Regions from separate parts of the Streptomyces sp. Ag109_G2-15 genome, predicted to be linked through region 2. Evidence: riboswitches for the same ligand, from Rfam matches in the RefSeq annotation. Region 2 holds a riboswitch; the other holds the start of a gene.

Region 1 (7,737 bases), 1.3 Mb from region 2:
CGATTGCCCGTTTCCGGCCAACGCGAAACCAGCTGAAGATTGTCGCGCCCGCGTACCGCCGGGTACAGTCGCCGCACTGCTCTGGCAGCCCCTGTTGTCGAGGCGAAAGAGAAGTTGGTGAACGACCGTCACCCGTCGGGGATCATGACCACCCCGGCCCCGGCTTCCGACGCCTCCGCCGCGCACTACGCGCACTACGGGGCCCAGGAAGCCCAGTACGACGACCTCACCACCTACGGCGGCTACGACGCCACCGGTTTTGCGGGCGGCACCACCGGCACCGGAGCCTTCGCCACCGACCCGCTCTTCGGCAGCCTCCCGGGCAACGAGCAGCACACCGGCGCGTACGACACCACGCAGTGGCAGACCGGCACCCACCAGCCCCTGAACCAGGACCCGTACGCGGCCCAGCACCACGCCGCCTACGACTCGGGCGTGTACGACACCACCGCCTGGTCGGTCCCCGCGCAGCCCACCGGGAACGACATCAGCGGCCAGTGGGACGCGAGCGCCTGGCTCCAGCCCGACCAGTCCGCCGGCGCCGACCCCACCCAGCAGTGGGAGTGGGGCACCCAGGCGTTCGACACGGGCGCGTACGACGCCACACAGTGGAACTCCGACGGCGCGGCCGTGCCGCACGAGCAGCTTGCCGAACCGTTCGACCAGCAGGCCACGGCCACGTTCGAGCAGGTCGGCGACGTGCAGGCGACCGGCGCCTTCGAGCAGCTGTCGTACGAGGACACCCCCTACGGCGAACCGGGCGAGCACGGTGAAATCGGCGATTTCACCGAAACACCCGACGTGAACGGCGAGTTGGGCGCCACGGGCGAGCTGCCCGCCGTACCGTCCCTGCTCGACGACCAGGAAGAGGCCGCCCCGGTCCCGGCGCCCCGCGCGGGCTCCCGCAGTGCGGCGCGTTCCCGGCGCCGTACGCCCCCCAAGCGCTCCGCGCTGCTGACCGTCGCCGTGCCCTCGGCCTGTGTGATGGGGGTCGCGGGGATCGCCGCCGCCTCCGTCGGCGGCCTGAGCGACGGCGGCAAGGACACCACCGCCTCCGCCTCGGACGCGCACGCGGTGAAGCCGTCCGTCGCCAACAGCAAGCTGGACTCCCAGCTGCGGACCCTCTCCGCCGGCGCCGACGACTTCGCCGACCGGGCCAGCCGGACGCAGGAGCGCATCGACCTCAAGGCGCAGCAGGAGTTGCAGCAGAAGAAGGCCGCCGCGGAGGCAGCGCTCAAGGAGCGGCTGCGTCCCAAGTTCGCGCTGCCGGTCATGCAGCGGGGGCTCAGCGCCTACTTCGGCCAGGCCGGTGTGAACTGGATGTCCGTGCACACGGGCATCGACTTCCCGGTCTCCTACGGCACCACGGTGATGGCCGCCACCGACGGCGTCGTCTCCACCAAGTGGAACAGCGCCTACGGCAACATGATGATCGTGACGGCGAAGGACGGCACGGAGACCTGGTACTGCCACCTCTCCAGCTACCGCGTCGCCTCCGGTACGGCCGTCAAGGCCGGCCAGCCGATCGCCTACTCCGGCAACTCGGGCAACTCCACCGGCCCGCACCTGCACTTCGAGGTACGGCCGGCGGGCGGCGCGGCCATAGACCCGCTGCCGTGGTTGCGCAGCCACGGACTGGACCCGACCTGAGCCCCACGAAATGAGCCCCGCCGGATCGGCGGGGCTTCGTTCGTCCGGCTACAGCTTCTCCACCGGCGCGTACCGCAGCAGCAGCCGCTTCGGCTTCCCGTCCCCGAAGTCGATCGTCGCCTGGGCCTTGTCCTCCACGCCCGACACCGCGACGACCGTGCCGAGCCCGAACTGGTCGTGGGTGACCCGGTCGCCGACGGCCAGGGATGCCACCGGCTTCTCGGAGGCCCGCCGGGTGGCGAACCCGGACGCACCCGCCGCCGACGAGCGGGAGCGGGACGAGGAGAGCGAGGCCGCGATCCCGGAGGCCGGCCCGGAGGACACCGGCGCGGCAGCCCCCTTCCGCTTCCACTCCACATGGGCGGCCGGGATCTCCTCCAGGAAGCGGGAGGGCGGGTTGTACGACGGCTGGCCCCAGGCGCTGCGCAGCGACGACCGCGTGAGGTAGAGCCGCTCCCGCGCGCGTGTGATGCCGACGTACGCCAGGCGCCGCTCCTCCTCCAGCTCCTTGGCCTGGCCGAGGGCGCGCATGTGCGGGAAGACGCCGTCCTCCATTCCGGTCAGGAACACGACCGGGAACTCCAGGCCCTTGGCGGTGTGCAGGGTCATCAGAGTGATGACGCCGGAGCCTGCCTCGTCCTCGTCGGGGATCTGGTCGGAGTCGGCGACCAGCGCGACCTGCTCCAGGAAGTCGGCGAGTGTGCCGGCCTCGCCTTCGGCGCGTTCCTGCTCGAACTCCAGGGCCACGGCCGCGAGTTCCTGGAGGTTCTCGATGCGGGTCTCGTCCTGCGGGTCGGTCGAGGCCTGCAACTCGGCCAGGTACCCGGTGCGTTCGAGTATGGCCTCCAGGACCGTGGCCGGTCCGGCGCCGGACTCGACGATCGTGCGGAGGTCCTCCATCAGCACGTTGAACCGCTTGACGGCGTTCGTCGACCGCGCGGCCATGCCGTATGCCTCGTCCACGCGCTTCAGCGCCTGCGGGAAGCTGATCTTCTCGCGCTGGGAGAGCGCGTCGATCATCGCCTCGGCGCGCTCGCCGATGCCCCGCTTGGGGACGTTGAGGATGCGGCGCAGCGGCACCGAGTCCTCGGGGTTGGCGAGGACACGCAGGTAGGCCAGGACGTCCCTGACCTCCTTGCGCTCGTAGAAGCGGACGCCGCCGACGACCTTGTAGGGCAGGCCGACGCGGATGAAGACCTCTTCGAAGACACGGGACTGCGCGTTGGTGCGGTAGAAGACGGCGACGTCCCCGGCCTTCGCCTCGCCCGCGTCGGTGAGGCGGTCTATCTCGTCGGCGACGAACTGGGCCTCGTCGTGCTCGGTGTCGGCGACGTAGCCGGTGATCCGGGCGCCCTGACCGGCGTTGGTCCACAGGTTCTTCGGGCGGCGGGACTCGTTGCGCTCGATGACCGCGTTGGCGGCGGACAGGATCGTCTGCGTGGAGCGGTAGTTCTGCTCCAGCAGGATCGTCGTCGCGTTCGGGTAGTCCTCCTCGAACTGGAGGATGTTGCGGATGGTCGCGCCGCGGAAGGCGTAGATCGACTGGTCCGCGTCACCCACGACGCACAGTTCGGCGGGCGGGAGGTCGGCCTCGCCGGGCGGTACGTCGGATTCGTCGGCGCGTGCGCCGGTGCCGACCAGCTCGCGCACCAGGGCGTACTGGGCGTGGTTGGTGTCCTGGTACTCGTCGACCAGGACGTGCCGGAAGCGGCGGCGGTAGTGCTCGGCGACGTCCGGGAAGGCGCGCAGCAGGTTGACCGTCGTCATGATCAGGTCGTCGAAGTCGAGCGCGTTGGCCTCGCGCAGCCGCGACTGGTAGAGCGCGTAGGCCTGGGCGAGGGTCTTCTCGAAGCCGTCGGTGGCCTGGGCGGCGAAGTCCTCCTCGTCGATCAGCTCGTTCTTGAGGTTGCTGATCTTGGCGCTGAAGGACTTGGGCGGGAAGCGCTTGGGGTCGAGGTCCAGGTCGCGGCAGACCAGGGCCATCAGGCGCTTGCTGTCGGCGGCGTCGTAGATGGAGAAGCTCGATGTGAAGCCGAGCCTCTTCGACTCGCGGCGCAGGATCCGTACGCACGCGCTGTGGAAGGTCATGACCCACATCGCGTTCGCGCGCGGGCCGACGAGCTGCTCGACGCGCTCCTTCATCTCGCCCGCGGCCTTGTTGGTGAAGGTGATCGCGAGGATCTGGCCCGGGTGCACATGCCGCTCGGCGAGCAGGTGGGCGATGCGGTGGGTGAGCACGCGGGTCTTGCCGGAGCCGGCGCCGGCGACGATGAGCAGTGGGGAGCCGGCGTGGGCGACCGCGGCGCGCTGGTTGTCGTTCAGCCCCTCCAGGAGCGCGGCCGCGTCGAGCGCCGGGCGCGGGGCGCCGTCGCGGTAGTACGCGTCCCGGTCCGGCGGCGCGTCGAACTTCCCGCCGAACAGATCGTCCGGAAGCGGCTCCGGAGCGTGATCGTCCTCGGGCGGCGGCGGGGGCTCCTCCTCGTGCCCGCGAGGGGTCTGGAGGTCCGCCAGGAAGCTGTCGTCAAAGAGGCTGCTCATCGCTCTCCGAGTCTAGGGTGCCGCACCGACAACCGGTCGCCGTCCCGGAAACCATGGCCGGTTTCCGGGAGGGGCGGACGTGCGCGGCCCGGACGCCAACAGCCCCTCACGCAGCGGAATCACCCCGTGACACGGGAGCGGTCCCACCCCCAGGTCACGAAAATGTATCGGACATATAGTGCACCAACCTTCACACGAGTCACACCAGTTGGCTAGGTTGCCGGTCGGGCCGCACGCCCCCTTCCGGCGAACGTCGCCGAGCCGCGCGGCCTCCGCCGAGTCCGGCGCGCCCCTGCACGGCGCCCGGAGCCGGGGACCCACCGAACCTTGGGGTGAATCGGCACACGTCCCGCCCGGGACGAGAGCCGTAGGGCAAACCTTCCGACCGCCCGAACCCGACAGCTAACCCGGTAGGCGGCACATGGAAGGAGTCGCCTCCCTTGGCGTCGCACCGCAAGCCGCGCCCCGCGGGCACACGTGGAGCAGGTCTCCGCACCCCCGTCCTCGCCACCGCCGCCCTCACCTCCGTGGCCGTGCTGTCCCAGACGGCCGACGCCGCTCCCCCGGCCGATGGGAAGCCGAGCCTGGAGGAGGTCGAGAAGAAGGTCGACGACCTCTACCGCCAGGCGGAGTCGGCGACCGAGAAGTACAACGCCGCCAAGGAGCAGACCGGCAAGCAGCGCAACCACATCGACTCCCTGCGCGAGGAGGTCGCCCGGCGGACCGCGCGGCTGAACAAGGCCCGCGAGGAGCTGGGCTCGTTCGCCGCCGCCCAGTACCGCACCGGGGCCGGCACACCCGACACCGCCACCTTCCTGCTCGCGGACAGTCCCCAGGACTACTTCGACGAGAGCCAGCTGATGAACCGGCTGACCTCGCGGCAGAAGAGCGCCGTCGACGACTACGTCACCGAGCAGGCCGCGACCATGAAGAAGCGGCAGGAGGCCGCCAAGAGCCTCCAGACGCTGTCCGAGTCGCAGAACGAACTGCAGACCGCCAAGGCCACCGTCCAGAAGAAGCTCGCCTCCGCGCGCACACTGCTGTCCCAGCTGACGGCCGAGGAGAAGGCCCGGCTTGCGGCGATCGAGCGGCAGAAGCAGGAGGAGGCCGCGCGGAAGGCCGCGGAGCTGGCGAAGCAGCAGGCGGCAGAGGCGCAGGCCCAGCAGGACAGCGGTTCGTCGTCGGGCGGCTCGTCCGCGTCCGGCGGCTCGTCGACGTCCTCCGGGACGTACGCCACCAAGGCCGAGAAGGCGATCTCCTTCGCGCGCGCCCAGATCGGAAAGCCGTACGTGTGGGGCGCCACCGGACCCGGATCGTACGACTGCTCCGGCCTCACCCAGGCCGCCTGGAAGGCCGCCGGCGTCACGCTCCCGCGCACCACCTACGACCAGGTCGACGTGGGAACCACGGTCTCCCTCGCCGACGCGAAGCCCGGCGACCTGATCTTCTTCTACGACGACATCAGCCACGTCGGCATCTACATAGGCAACGGCATGATGATCCACGCCCCCAAGCCCGGCGCGTACGTCCGCGAGGAGTCGATCTACTACGCCGGCGAATCGATCATCCACAGCGTGGTCCGACCCGCCTGAGCGTCCCGTTCTTCCGGCCTGACCGCCCCCTTTCCGCAGCCCGTTCGTCCCCTTTTCGAGGTTTTCGAGCCCCACGCGCGCGCGTGCCCACCGTGCCGCGCCCGCGCGGCTGCCTAGCATCGGGCGCGTGCCCGGCATCTCAGCTCTGCGTGCGTGGTGGGCGGGGCATCCGCCGGCGGCGGGGGCCGCCGTCATGGCGACCGGCGTCGTGTCGGTGGGCCTGCATCTGACGGGCGACGAGACGGTGTCCCGGGTCTTCCTGTGGCTGGCCTGCGTCGCCTGGCTGGCGCTGGCCGCCGACTTCGTCGTACGGCTTGTGGCACAGCGGGAGCGCTGGATGGCCGAGGCGCGGAGCCCGGGCGCGCTCACCGCGGTCGCCGCCACGGCCGTGCTCGGCACCCGGTTCTCGGCGCTCGGCCGGCAGACCCTGGCCGAGGCAGCGCTGGCACTGGCTGTGGTGCTCTGGCCGCCGCTGCTGTACCTCGTCATGCGGCACTGGAAGCGGCGCCTGCCGGGAGCGGTGTTCCTGTGTTGTGTGGCCACACAGGCGCCGGCAGTGCTGGCGGCCACACTGGCCGCGGTCCAGACGGCGGCATGGCTCGCGCACGCCGCTCTGGTGCTGTTCTGGCTGGGCCTGGTGTTCTACGGCCTCGCCCTGCGGCACTTCGATCCACGGCAGGTCCTCGAGGGGGCCGGGGACCAGTGGATCGCGGGCGGGGCGCTCGCCATCTCGGCGCTGGCCGGGTCGGAGCTGCTCTCCGCCGACAGTGCGCGGCTGTACCTGTGGAACGACGACGACCGGGGCGTGCTGCGGAACGTGACGGTGGCGCTGCTCGTCCTGGATCTGGCCTGGTACGTGGTCCTCCTGGCCGCCGAGGTGGCCCGGCCCCGGCTGCGCTACGACATGCGGCGGTGGGCGACAGTGTTCCCCATGGGGATGACCGGGGCGGCCACGCTGTCGGTCGCGGCCGCCGTGGGCATCGGGTGGCTGAAGGGGCCGGGACGGGCGCTGGTGTGGGTGACGGTGGCGGCGTGGCTCGCGGTCGCGGCCGGCGCGGCCCTCACGGCCCGCGCCGGGATCACCGGACGGCGCTGAGCGTCACGTCCACAGCACGGCGATGAAGATGTTCGCGACGGTCAGCGCGCCGACCAGCCCGAACAGGCTCTTGTCCACCTTCTCCTCGTCGCGCTTCACGTACACCAGCCCGAGGATCACGATCAGCAGGGCCAGCTTCACGCCGATCTTGAAGGTGTTCACGTGGTGGCCGTCGGCCTGGTTGAGACCGACCAGGGCCACACCGGTGACCAGCATGGTGAACGCGCCGTGCAGCATCCCGGGGACGAAGCGGGCCGTGCCCTGGCCCATCGCCTTCATCTGGGTGAGGAAACCGCCGAGCAGCGCGGCGATGCCGATGATGTGCAGGCCGACGAAGAGATGGATGAGTACGTCCATGAGCCCGGAGCCTAATCAGGGGCTCCACAGCCCTCTGTCACCGGGCCCACCCGGAGCATCCGTGGATCTTGCATATATGCGCCCTATAGCACCCCATGACTCCTGTGTGCCCCGCATTCCGCGCATCGGTCACCACGCTGCGTGAAGACGACGTCTCCAGCCCGGCAATGCGGTCACATACGGTCACGCGGCGATCGCTCGAAGCCAGTTCCGTACTCCGCGTTACCAAGCCGTCACACTCGGGTTTAGCGTCCTCCCCCAGGTGACCGGCTCCCCACCGCCGCCCGGGCCAGGGGCGGCAGTCGGCCACCACCGCCGAGAAAGGTCCGGCGACGGCCCGCTTCCCCTGTGCGGGCCGCCGCCGGGCACACCGCTCGCTCGGTCGCAGGAGTCCTACGGAAGGACGTGACGGTCCAGGTGGCAGCGCACCGAAAGCCCCGACAGCGCTCGCTCGGCGGAAACACGGCCCGCACGGCCGCCACCCTCGCTCTGGCGGGCGCGGCC
Region 2 (7,737 bases):
CTGCATGGGCCCCAGAGTACGGCTCGCGTCCGACAACGGCGCGAGGCAGTCTGTGGAGGACGGAAGTCGGACCGAGGCCGCGGTCCGATGTCACACCGGAGCAGGACGAACACCCCGCTCCGGACTCGCTTCACGATATGGGAAACTGGTCTAGACAACCCTGAACACTGAAGGGCAGCAACACATGGCTGAGCGCCGCGTCAACGTCGGCTGGGCCGAGGGCCTCCACGCCCGCCCCGCTTCCATCTTCGTCCGGGCCGCCACGGCCGCAGGTGTCCCGGTGACGATCGCCAAGGCTGACGGCAACCCCGTCAACGCGGCCTCCATGCTGGCTGTCCTGGGTCTGGGCGCCCAGGGCGGCGAGGAGATCGTCCTCGCCTCCGACGCCGAGGGCGCCGAAGTCGCCCTGGACCGTCTGGCCAAGCTGGTCTCCGAGGGTCTGGAAGAGCTTCCCGAGACCGTCTGAGGTGCGCCAGGAAGCCGCGTCGCCCTTTCCGGGTGGCGCGGCTTCCGCGTTTTCGCACCCGGTTCGAGGAATTCACCACGGGCACACGAAAGGCACGCGACCGTGAATTCGCGGCGCGCCGGAAAAAGGGCAGCGGAAATACCGGTCCGCTGAATATCCCCTCTTTGTATACGGCGCCCGTGTTAATGCCGCAGGCTCGACATGTTTACGGCATGTTGCGAGTTCCTCACACGCTCGGAGCGGTCCCCACCCGAGGTGAACCGCAACCGGTGCGCGCCCGTCGAGCGCTCGGTGTGCAGCGCCGTGATCGCCCGCGCGCGCTCACTGTCGCCGCGGGCCACCGCGTCCACGATCGCGCCGTGCTCCGCCCAGGAGTCCACCGGGCTCGGCGGTGCCTCCACCGTGTACATCCAGGCGATCTTGTGCCGCAGCTGGGTCAGCATCGACGTCAGCGAGGCGCTGCCGGCGGCCTGCGCCAGTGTCTCGTGGAACCAGCCGCCCAGCGAGCGCAGATCCTCGCTGTTGCCCCGCCTGGCCCGCTCCTGGCCCAGCCGGACCAGACCGCGCAGCACCTTCAGATGGGCCTCGGTGCGCCGCTGGGCGGCCCGGGAGGCGCCGAGCGGCTCCAGCAGCGTGCGCATCTCCAGCAGGTCGGCGGCCTCCTGCTCGGTCGGCTCGGCCACGCACGCGCCCGCGTGCCGCCGGGTCACCACGAAGCCCTCCGCCTCCAGGGTGCGCAGGGCCTCACGGACGGGGACGCGCGAGACGCCGTAGCGACGGGCCAGTACTTCCTCGGTGAGGCGGCTGCCGCGCTCGTAGACACCCGCGACGATGTCGTCCCGGATCGCCGTGCACACCGAGTGCGCCGGAATACGCATGACCGACCTCCGCCTTAATCCCCGTGAAACGTCGACGTGGACGTGTGTTCCGTGACTCTATTGCAATGAGCCGGAATTTCCGACGGCAGGCCGGAATCCAGGGATATTTTTTGGACAGCAGATGCGGCAGGCGCTGCGAAAAACGACGAAAGCCCCGGCTCGTGAGCCGGGGCTTCGGGATGTCGTGCGCCGGAGCGTCAGACGTTCACGCCGTGCTGGCGGAGGTAGGCGATCGGGTCGACGTCCGAGCCGTACTCGGGGGTCGTACGGGCCTCGAAGTGCAGGTGCGGTCCGGTGACGTTGCCCGTCGCGCCGGACAGGGCGATCTGCTGGCCGGGAGGACCTTCTGGCCCACGGTGACGCCGATCGACGACAGGTGGCCGTACTGGGTGTACATGCCGTCGGCCATCCGGATCACGATCTGGTTGCCGTACGCGCCGCCCCAGCCGGTGGAGACGACCGTGCCGGAGCCGACCGCGTGGACGGACGTCCCGCTGGCCGCGTGGAAGTCGATGCCGGTGTGGGAGCCGGAGGACCACAGGGAGCTGCTGGCCCGGTAGCCGGTGGAGACGTACGAGTGCGCGATCGGGGCGACGAAGGCGTTCAGGCGCTTGCGCTCGGCCTCACGCGCGGCGCGGGCCTGGGCCTCGCGCTCCTTCTTCGCCTCCTCGGCCGCCGCCTTGGCCGCGGCCTCCTCGGCCGCCTTCTGCCGCGCGGCCTCCTGCTGGGCCTCGGCCTGCGCGTCGATCTGCTCGGCGACCTTGTCGCTCACGGTGATGACCGGGGTGAGACCGGTGTCCTCGACGGAGTTGTCCGCGGCGAGCGCCGGGGTGGCCGCCAGGGTGCCGATGACGCCGGTGGTGGTGAGGGCCGCGACACCGGCCGCCTGAGCGGTGGTGCGCTTGACCCGACCGGGCTTGCGGTGCTTCCCGGTGGCGCACATGAACGCCATGAAGTGGCTGGTCCTTTCCTTCCCTCTCGCCTACCGGGTTAGCTGACGGGTTCGGAGCAGGAAGGTCTCCTACGGACCCCCTCGCTCGCGCGCGGGCGTCCGATTCACCCCAGGGACTGCGTGGGTCCCCGGCTCCCCTGGCTCGCGCCGTACGGGGACTCGGCGATGACTGTCCGGTGCCGCGGGCGCGGCGCACTGCCTGACGAACAGCCCGGAAGACGCTAAAGGGCCCGACTTTCGATCCCCAAACGGATCCGGGCTTTTGTAGCGCATCCCACAGGTCAGACAGGCAACCTCCGCCCCAATTCGGACATCTGGGGAAGGTGCTCCAGCGTCGCGCACAGCAAAGGGCCCTGACGACCCGTCGGCCGTCAGGGCCCCCACGCGCGCGTGGCGCCGCCGGACCGCTACTCGGCGGCCACGACGGTGACTTCGCCGATGCCGAGCGCCTCGACCGGCGCCTTGATCTCGGCCGCGTCACCGACGAGGACGGTCACCAGGCGGTCCACCGGGAAGGCGTTGATGACCGCCGCGGTGGCCTCCACGGTGCCGGTGCCGGCGAGCTGCTGATACAGCGTCGCCTGGAAGTCGTCGGGCAGGTGCTGCTCGACCTGGTCCGCCAGCGTGCCCGCGACGGCCGCCGCGGTCTCGTACTTCAGCGGCGCCACACCGACCAGGTTCTGCACGGCGACGTCCCGCTCGGCGTCGGTCAGCCCCTCCGCCGCGAGCGTGCGCAGCACCGTCCACAGGTCCTGCAGCGCGGGGCCGGTGTTGGGGGTGTCCACGGAGCCACTGATGGCGAGCATCGCGGCGCCGGTGTCGTCCGGCGCGGAGCGCAGGACCTGTCCGAAGGCGCGCACGCCGTAGGTGTAGCCCTTCTCCTCGCGCAGGACGCGGTCCAGGCGCGAGGTGAGGGTGCCGCCGAGGCAGTAGGTGCCGAGCACCTGGGCGGGCCACACGCGGTCGTGCCGGTCGGGTCCGATCCGGCCGATGAGCAGCTGCGTCTGAACGGCACCCGGCCGGTCGACGATGACCACCCGGCCGGTGTCGTCGGCCGTCACCGGCGGCACGGGACGCGGCGCGCCCGCGGTGCCCGTCCAGGCACCCAGGGTGTCGGCGAGCAGCGCATCCAGGTCGGTGCCGGTGAGGTCGCCGACCACCACCGCGGTGGCCGTGGCGGGCCGCACATGGCGGTCGTAGAAGGCGCGTACGCCCGCCGCGTCGATCTTCTCGACCGTCTCCTCGGTGCCCTGGCGCGGGCGCGACATGCGCGAGGTCGCCGGGAACAGCTCCTTGGAGAGTTCCTTGGCGGCACGGCGGGCGGGGTTGGCCAGCTCGTGCGGGATCTCGTCCAGGCGGTTGCGGACCAGCCGCTCGACCTCGCTCTCGGCGAAGGCGGGCGCGCGCAGGGCGTCGGCGAGCAGGCCGAGGCCCTTGGCCAGGCGGGAGGCCGGGACCTCCAGGCTGAGGCGGACGCCGGGGTGGTCGGCGTGCGCGTCGAGCGTGGCGCCGGCCCGCTCCAGCTCGGCGGCGAACTCCTCGGCGGAGTGCTTGTCGGTGCCCTCGGAGAAGGCCCGCGCCATGATCGTGCCGACGCCGTCCAGGCCGGCCGGCTCGGCGTCCAGAGGCGCGTCCAGCAGTACCTCGACGGCGACGACCTGCTGGCCGGGGCGGTGGCAGCGCAGCACGGTCAGGCCGTTGTCCAGCGTGCCGCGCTCGGGGGCCGGGAACGCCCAGGGCTTGGCCTCGCCCGGCTGCGGCTGGGGGTGGAAGTCCATCGTGGCGAGCTCGGTCACTTGGCCGTCTCCTCGTTGTCGTTACCGGCCTCTACGGTCGCTTCCTGCTCCGGGTCCTCGGGTACGTCGGCGTCCTGGACCGTCTCCGGGTGCTTCGGCTCGTAGACGAGGACCGCGCGGTTGTCGGGGCGCAGGCGGGCCTTGGCGACCTCCTGGACCTCCTCGGGGGTCACCTCCAGGACGCGCTGGACGGCGGTGAGGGCGAGCTGCGGGTCGCCGAACAGGACCGCGAACCGGCACAGTTCGTCGGCGCGGCCGGCGACCGTGCCGAGCCGGTCCAGCCATTCGCGCTCCAACTGGGCCTGGGCGCGCTCCATCTCCTCGGCGGTGGGGCCCTCCTCGGCGAACCGGGCCAGCTCCTCGTCGATCGCGGACTCGATCACCGGCACCTCGACGTCACCGGAGGCCTTCACGTCCAGCCAGCCGAGCGAGGGTGCGCCGGCCAGGCGCAGCAGGCCGAAGCCGGCCGCCACGGCCGTACGGTCGCGGCGCACGAGCCGGTTGTACAGGCGGGAGGACTCGCCGCCGCCGAGGACGGTCAGGGCGAGGTCGGCCGCGTCCGCCTCGCGGGAGCCGTCCTGCGGGAGCCGGTAGGCGGCCATCAGGGCGCGCGCCGGGACCTCCTCCTCGACGACCTCGCGCAGCTGCTCGCCGATGATCTTGGGCAGGGAGCCGTCGCGGGGCTCGGGCTTGCCGTCGTGGGAGGCGATCGACCCGAAGTACTTCTCGACCCAGGCGAGGGTCTGCACGGGGTCGATGTCGCCGACCACGGAGAGCACCGCGTTGTTGGGCGCGTAGTAGGTGCGGAAGAACTGGCGCGCGTCCTCCAGGGTGGCCGCGTCCAGGTCCGCCATCGAGCCGATCGGCGTGTGGTGGTACGGGTGGCCCTCCGGGTAGGCGAGGGCGGTCAGCTTCTCGAAGGCGGTGCCGTACGGCACGTTGTCGTAGCGCTGGCGGCGCTCGTTCTTGACGACGTCCCGCTGGTTCTCCATGGACTCGTCGTCCAGGGCGGCGAGCAGGGAGCCCATGCGGTCGGCCTCCAGCCAGAGGGCGAGCTCCAGCTGGTGGGCGGGCATGGTCTCGAAGTAGTTGGTGCGCTCGAAGCTGGTGGTGCCGTTCAGCGAGCCGCCGGCGCCCTGCACCAGTTCGAAGTGGCCGTTGCCCTTGACCTGCCCCGACCCCTGGAACATCAGGTGCTCGAAGAGGTGAGCCAGGCCGGTACGTCCCTTGACTTCGTGTCGGGAGCCGACGTCGTACCAGAGGCACACCGCCGCCACCGGGGTCAGGTGGTCCTCGGAGAGCACCACGCGCAGACCGTTGGCCAGGTGGTGCTCGGTCGCTGCCAGGCCCCCGGAGCCTGCCTCGGCTGTGGTCGTGTGACCCATGGGCATGTACGTCCCTTCGCGAGCGGAGGCGGTCGTCGAAACCGCTGTTTTCCTGCCGGTCCTGCCACTGTATGCAAAGCGTGCGGGGCCTCGGCGAAGTTCCCGCCGGACGTACGCCCAGAGCGGATCGCGTAGCCTGCGCCGGACCCGGCTCCGCGGGTGCGGGAATCCCGCTGGGACCGGGTCGTGGCACGGGTTGTCAGTGCCTCGGTCCACAATGGTCCGCGTCAGATCCATCAAACGCTTCAGTAGCAAGGAGCCGGCAGCGATGGCCCGCCGCAGCACGAAGACCCCGCCGCCCGACGATTCGTACGAGGAGAAGATCCTCGACATCGACGTCGTGGACGAGATGCGTGGCTCCTACCTTGAGTACGCGTACTCGGTCATCTACTCGCGCGCCCTGCCGGACGCCCGTGACGGCCTCAAGCCGGTGCACCGCCGGATCGTCTACCAGATGAACGAGATGGGCCTGCGCCGTGACCGCGGCTACGTGAAGTGCGCCCGGGTCGTCGGCGAGGTCATGGGCAAGCTGCACCCGCACGGCGACGCGTCGATCTACGACGCCCTGGTGCGCATGGCCCAGCCGTTCTCGATGCGCCTCCCGCTGGTCGACGGCCACGGCAACTTCGGCTCGCTGGGCAACGACGACCCGCCGGCCGCCATGCGGTACACCGAGTGCCGGATGGCCGAGGCGACGAGCCTGATGACCGAGTCGATCGACGAGGACACGGTCGACTTCACGCCCAACTACGACGGTCAGGAACAGGAGCCGGTGGCACTGCCCGCCGCCTTCCCGAACCTGCTGGTCAACGGCTCCTCGGGCATCGCGGTCGGCATGGCGACGAACATGCCGCCGCACAACCTGCGCGAGGTCATCGCGGCCGCCCGCCACCTGATCAGGTACCCGAACGCGGACCTGGACGCGCTGATGCGGCACGTCCCGGGCCCCGACCTGCCCACCGGCGGCCGGGTCGTCGGCCTGGACGGCATCCGGGACGCGTACGCGACGGGCCGCGGCACCTTCAAGATGCGCGCGACGGTCTCGATCGAGACCGTGACCGCCCGCCGCAAGGGCCTGATCGTCACCGAACTGCCGTTCACGGTCGGTCCGGAGAAGGTGATCGCCAAGATCAAGGACCTGGTCAACGCGAAGAAGGTCCAGGGCATCGCCGACGTCAAGGACCTCACCGACCGCGAGCACGGCCTGCGCCTGGTCATCGAGATCAAGAACGGCTTCGTGCCGGAGGCGATCCTGGAGCAGCTGTACAAGCTGACCCCGATGGAGGAGTCCTTCGGCATCAACAACGTGGCCCTGGTGGACGGTCAGCCGCTCACCCTGGGCCTGAAGGAGCTGCTGGAGGTCTACCTCGACCACCGCTTCGACGTCGTGCGGCGCCGCAGCGAGTACCGCCGCGGCAGGCGCCGTGACCGGCTGCACCTGGTCGAGGGCCTGCTGACCGCGCTGATCGACATCGACGAGGTCATCCGGCTGATCCGGGCCAGCGAGAACTCCGCGCAGGCCAAGGAGCGCCTGATGGAGCGCTTCTCGCTGAGCGAGATCCAGACGCAGTACATCCTCGACACGCCGCTGCGCCGGCTCACCAAGTACGACCGCATCGAGCTGGAGGCGGAGAAGGAGAAGCTCACCGCGGAGATCGCGGAGCTGACCCGGATCCTGGACTCGGACGCGGAGCTGCGCAAGCTGGTCTCGGCCGAACTGGCCGACGTGGCCAAGAAGTTCGGCACCGACCGGCGTACGGTCCTGCTGGAGTCGGCGGGTGCCCCGGTGGCCGCCGTGCCGCTCCAGGTCGCCGACGACCCGTGCCGGGTGCTGATGTCCTCCACGGGCCTGCTGGCCCGTACGGCGGACAACGAGCCGTTCTCGGAGGACACCGACGCGCGGCGCGCCAAGCATGACGTGATCGTCTCGGCGGTCCCGGCAACCACGCGGGGCGAGGTCGGCGCGGTGACCTCGGCGGGCCGTCTGCTGCGGATCAACGTGGTCGACCTGCCGCAGCTGCCCGGGACGGCGACTGCGCCGAACCTCGCCGGAGGGGCGCCGCTCGCGGAGTTCGTCTCCCTGGAGGACGACGAGACGGTGGTCTGCCTGATGACGCTGGACGAGTCGTCACCGGGTCTGGCGCTGGGCACCGAGCAGGGTGTCGTCAAGCGTGTGGTGCCCGACTACCCGTCCAACAAGGACGAGTTGGAGGTCATCACGCTCAAGGAGGGCGACCGGATCGTCGGCGCGGTGGAGCTG

What was found. A riboswitch is a leader RNA that binds a small molecule or an ion and turns the genes downstream of it on or off. The one in region 2 is predicted to bind cyclic di-AMP.
Positions count from the first base shown of each region.
Region 1: linked by a shared signal. The riboswitch ahead of CRP49_RS08520 (C40 family peptidase) and the one ahead of CRP49_RS02625 (M23 family metallopeptidase) in region 2 are both predicted to bind cyclic di-AMP.

Region 1 covers NZ_OCNI01000001.1:1,988,114-1,995,850, forward strand. Annotated here, with positions in the region: gene CRP49_RS08510 (M23 family metallopeptidase) at 118-1,650, shown strand; gene pcrA (DNA helicase PcrA) at 1,699-4,188, opposite strand; cyclic di-AMP (ydaO/yuaA leader) riboswitch at 4,452-4,620, shown strand; gene CRP49_RS08520 (C40 family peptidase) at 4,629-5,780, shown strand; gene CRP49_RS08525 (tellurite resistance/C4-dicarboxylate transporter family protein) at 5,908-6,876, shown strand; gene CRP49_RS08530 (hypothetical protein) at 6,880-7,233, opposite strand; gene CRP49_RS08535 (C40 family peptidase) at 7,651-7,737, shown strand, end outside.
Region 2 covers NZ_OCNI01000001.1:640,719-648,455, forward strand. Annotated here, with positions in the region: gene CRP49_RS02605 (bifunctional GNAT family N-acetyltransferase/acetate--CoA ligase family protein) at 1-6, opposite strand, end outside; gene CRP49_RS02615 (HPr family phosphocarrier protein) at 185-466, shown strand; gene CRP49_RS02620 (GntR family transcriptional regulator) at 649-1,344, opposite strand; partial or broken gene CRP49_RS02625 (M23 family metallopeptidase) at 1,542-2,296, opposite strand; cyclic di-AMP (ydaO/yuaA leader) riboswitch at 2,309-2,471, opposite strand; gene CRP49_RS02630 (pitrilysin family protein) at 2,704-4,092, opposite strand; gene CRP49_RS02635 (pitrilysin family protein) at 4,089-5,483, opposite strand; gene CRP49_RS02640 (DNA topoisomerase (ATP-hydrolyzing) subunit A) at 5,746-7,737, shown strand, end outside.